Regions from separate parts of the Dactylosporangium maewongense genome, predicted to be linked through region 1. Evidence: riboswitches for the same ligand, from Rfam matches in the RefSeq annotation. Region 1 holds a riboswitch; the other holds the start of a gene.

The links. A riboswitch is a leader RNA that binds a small molecule or an ion and turns the genes downstream of it on or off. The one in region 1 is predicted to bind cobalamin.
Region 2: linked by a shared signal. The riboswitch ahead of metE (5-methyltetrahydropteroyltriglutamate--homocysteine S-methyltransferase) and the one ahead of bluB (5,6-dimethylbenzimidazole synthase) in region 1 are both predicted to bind cobalamin.

Annotation. Positions count from the first base shown of each region.
Region 1 covers NZ_BAAAQD010000009.1:25,318-27,511, reverse strand. Annotated here, with positions in the region: gene ABD332_RS22815 (metallophosphoesterase) at 1-427, shown strand, start outside; cobalamin riboswitch at 578-780, shown strand; gene bluB (5,6-dimethylbenzimidazole synthase) at 819-1,439, shown strand; gene ABD332_RS22805 (roadblock/LC7 domain-containing protein) at 1,489-1,995, opposite strand; gene ABD332_RS22800 (hypothetical protein) at 1,992-2,194, opposite strand, start outside.
Region 2 covers NZ_BAAAQD010000012.1:280,385-282,578, forward strand. Annotated here, with positions in the region: gene ABD332_RS29550 (DUF4437 domain-containing protein) at 1-740, shown strand, start outside; cobalamin riboswitch at 777-998, shown strand; gene metE (5-methyltetrahydropteroyltriglutamate--homocysteine S-methyltransferase) at 1,129-2,194, shown strand, end outside.

The sequences.
Region 1 (2,194 bases):
GGTGCTGTTCGCGCTGTGCGACTCGTCGGTGCCCGGGCACGCCGAGGGCTGGCTCGACGACGGCACCCTCCGGTGGCTCGACGGCACCCTCGCGGCGGCGACGGGCACGCCCGCGCTCGTGTGCTGCCATCATCCGCCGGTACCGGTCGGCAAGCCCGCCGCGGACCAGGTCCGCCAGCTCGGCGCCGGCCGGCTCGCCGAGGTCCTCCGCCGCCACCCGGACGTGCTCGCCGTCCTGTGCGGGCACGTCCACAGCGCCGCCGTCGGCACGTTCGCGGGCGTGCCCGTGCTCGCCGCGCCGGGCGTCGAGTCGACGATGGTGCTGCCGTGGGAGCCCGAGGACCGGCCCGAGCCGCCGCCGGCGCTCGCGTTCCACCTCGTCGAGGACGGCCGGCTCACCACTCACTACCGGCTCTGCGTGCCCTGAGCCCTGACGGTCCGCGAATGCCGCGGACTGAGCCCCTGCGGTCCGCGAATGCCGCGGACTGAGCCCCTGCGGTCCGCGAATGCCGCGGACTGAGCCCCTGCGGTCCGCGAATGCCGCGGCCCGGCCGGGCCGCCGCGTATGCTGCCGGACGGCACGAACTGAAGCGAGGTGCCCCGGGCGACCGGGGAGAATCGGGAAGCCGGTGTGAATCCGGCACGGGCCCGCCGCGGTGATCGGGGAGCTGCCGTCCATGCGCACCAGCGGTGCGCGGTCACTGGCCTCAGGGCTGGGAAGGCGGACGGTGCAGGCGTTGATCCGAGAGTCCGAAGACCGGCCTCGCGGTCACCGGCCGTCCGTGACGGGCGGCCACGAGCAGCGGGAGCCTGCCCTGATGAGCACCGACCTGTACGACGTCGTGCACCGCCGCCGCGACGTGCGCGGCCAGTTCAATGGCGCGCCGATCCCCGCCGACGTCCTCGACCGCGTGCTGGGCGCCGCCCACGCCGCGCCGAGCGTCGGCCTGTCCCAGCCGTGGGACTTCGTCCTCGTCCGCGACCCCGCCCTGCGCGGCGCCTTCCACGACCACGTCCGCACCGAACGCGACACGTTCGCCGCGACGCTCGACGCCGACCGGGCCGCGGCCTTCGCCCGCATCAAGATCGACGGGGTGCTGGAGTCGACCCTGTCCGTGGTCGTCACGTACGACCCTGGCCGCGGCGGCCCGGCGGTCCTCGGCCGGCACGCGATCGCCGACGCCGGCCTCTACTCCGTCTGCCTCGCCATCCAGAACCTGTGGCTGGCCGCGACCGCGGAGGGGCTCGGCGTCGGCTGGGTGTCGTTCTACCGCGAGCCGTTCGTCCGTGAGCTGCTGGGCGTCCCGGCCGGCATCCGCCCGGTCGCCTGGCTGTGCCTGGGCCCGGTGACCCACCTGGAATCCGTCCCCGACCTGGAGCGGCACGGCTGGCGCCGCCGGGCACCGCTCGCCGACGCCGTGCATCACGACCGCTGGTAGCCGGCGCCGCGCGGGGCGGGCACGGCGCCGGGCGGGACCGGGGCGGGGCTCAGAGCAGCGCGGCGAGCTGCTGGCAGGTCGGGCGGGCCTCCAGGTGCAGGCGGGCGACGTTGAGCCCATCGCTGCCGAGCACCGCGAGCAGCGTGCTGCCGTCCACGGCGTACACGGTGAAGTAGCCGCCGTCGTTGCGCATGGTCGCGTCCCGGAACGGTGACTGCCCCAGCACCAGCGCCACCTGCCGGCCCAGGCCGAACGTCGTCGCCGCCAGCGCGGCCGCGTCGTGCGGCTCAGTGCCTCCGCCGGCGTCGTACGCGCCCAGGTCATAGGTGACCAGCAGGCCGTCGACGCCGGCGAGCACGCTGCCGCGGACCCCCGGCACGCGCAGGCGCAGGTCCGCCATCGCGGCGCGCACCGGGGACAGGGCGGCGTCGAGCGGCTCGGGCCGCGCGCCGAACTGCGGCGACTGCAGCTGACCGACGCCGCCCCCGGGCTCGAGGCCCTCTCTGCGCGGCAGGCCGTCCTCGTCGGGGGCGCCGCCGAAGAAGCCGGACGTCACAGTTCGAGGCCCTCCTCGATCGCGCGCAGCTGGTGGCGGGCCAGCGCGAGGTTGGCGCGCGCCTTCGCGAGCGCGACGTACAGGAACAGCCCGTGGCCGTTGCGGGAGTGCAGCGGCCGGATGATGTGGTACTGGCTGTCGAGCGTGATGAGGATGTCCTCGATCGGCTCGCCGAGACCGAGCATCTCGATGGTGCGCA
Region 2 (2,194 bases), on a different contig from region 1:
CGCGGCCGGCCGGCGTACACGACGCGGACACCGAATGGTTCGTGCTGTCCGGCGAGGTCGTCATCGGCGACACCGTCCTCGGGCCGGAGGGCTACTGGACCGCGCCCGCCGGCGTGTGGACCCCGCCGGTCACGGCGACGGCCGGCACGGAGATCCTGCTGTTCCGCGAGTACGGCGACTGGCACTTCCACCCTGAAACCAAGGACCGTGAAACCGTGCGGCCCGACCAGAAGCTCGTCGTGCTCGACAGCGCCCGGATGCCGTGGATCGACGTCAAGGACGGCTCCCCGATGCGCTTCGACCTCGGCGGCACGCCGGTGCCGGGCCTGTTCATCAAGCTGCTGCACCGCGACGAGAAGACCGGCTTCTACACCCGGCTCATCAAGGCCAAGCCCGGCTGGCGGGAGGTGCCGCTCGCACACCACCCGTGCTCCGAGGAGGCGTACTGCCTCGACGGCGGCTTCGACTACAACTTCGGCAAGATGTGGCCCGGCACGTACTTCTGGCGCCCGCCGCTGATCCGCCACGGCGACTTCACCGCCGACGCCGAGGCCGGCTGCACGTGGATCGTGCGCTCCGACGCGGACCTCGTCGACTGGTACACCGACAACGCCCGCGTCCAGATGCACGGCGACGCCACCAACTGGGGCGAGGGCTTCCCGCACAGCGCCGCGCCGCGGTTCATCGAGCCGGTCCGCTCCCGCAGCATCGGCCGCTGGAGCGACCCCACGCACCAGTGACGCAGCCGACACCCGCTCCCGCGGCGGGGCGTATGTATGGTGATGAGTGCAGCTGGTTCGGCCGGTCCCCCGGGACCGGTCGTGGCAACAGGGAATCCGGTGCGAATCCGGGACTGCCCCGCAGCGGTGAGTGGGAACGACCGCCGTCATTGAGCACTGGGCCGCGAGGCCTGGGAAGCGACGGCCAGTAGGCGACCCTGGACGACATCCAGGGTCACGCCCGCGAGTCCGAAGACCTGCCAGCGCACCGCGCGCCGCCCGGCGTGCGGTGGTCGGAGGCCGCGCGGGACGGCCGACGCCATCGACCGGCCCACGCGGCGCGCCGCCGCGCGGCCGGTGGCGTCCCCCGTGCCAGTCCGGCCGTCGTGACTGTGCACCGAGGGGACACATGAGCACCACATTCGGGCTGAGCACCGTGCTCGGCTACCCGCGCATCGGCGGGAACCGCGAGCTGAAGCGGGCCGTCGAGGCCTACTGGGCCGGCACCATCGACGAGGACACCCTGGAGCGCACGGCGGCGACGCTGCGCGCCGACGTGTGGCAGACGCTGCGCAACGCCCGCCTCGCGGCGATCCCGTCGAACACGTTCTCCTACTACGACCACGTCCTCGACACCGCCGTCGCGGTCGGGGCGACACCCACGCGGTTCACCGCGCTCGGGCTGTCGAAGCTCGACACGTACTTCGCCATGGCCCGCGGCGTGGACGCCGAGCCGGCGCTCGAACTGACGAAGTGGTTCGGCACCAACTACCACTACCTGGTGCCCGAGATCGGACCCGACACCGTCTTCGCCGCCGACCCGGCCAAGGCGCTGCGGGAGCACGCCGAGGCCCGCGCCCTGGGCCTCGAGACCCGGCCGGTGCTGGTCGGACCGGCCACGTTCCTGCTGCTGGCCAAGGGCGACGACCCGTTCGCCCGGCTCGACGACCTGGTCGGCGTCTACGCCGAGATCCTCGCCGCCCTCGCGGATGCGGGTGTCTCGTGGGTACAGCTGGACGAGCCGGCCTACGCCACGGACCGCGGCCCGGACGAGATCGACGCGCTGCGCCGCGCCTACGCCCGGCTCGGCGCGCTCAGGGCACGGCCGAAGCTCTTCGTCGCCACGTACTTCGGCGAGATCGGCGACGCCCTGCCGGCCCTGCTGGACACGCCGGTCGAGGCGATCGGCCTCGATCTCGTCGCCGGCCCCGGCAACCTCGACCGGCTCGCGGCCGCCGGACCCCTGGGCGGCAGGACGATCGTCGCGGGGCTCGTCGACGGCCACAACGTCTGGCGCACCGACCTGCGCGCCGCGGTCGCCGCCGGGGCGGTCGTCGCCGGCCTGGCCGACCACGTGGCGGTGTCCACGTCCTGCTCGCTGCTGCACGTGCCGGTGGACCTGTCCGTCGAGACCCGCCTCGACCCGGGCCTGCACGAGCGGCTCGCGTTCGCGCGGCAGAAGGTCGACGAGGTCG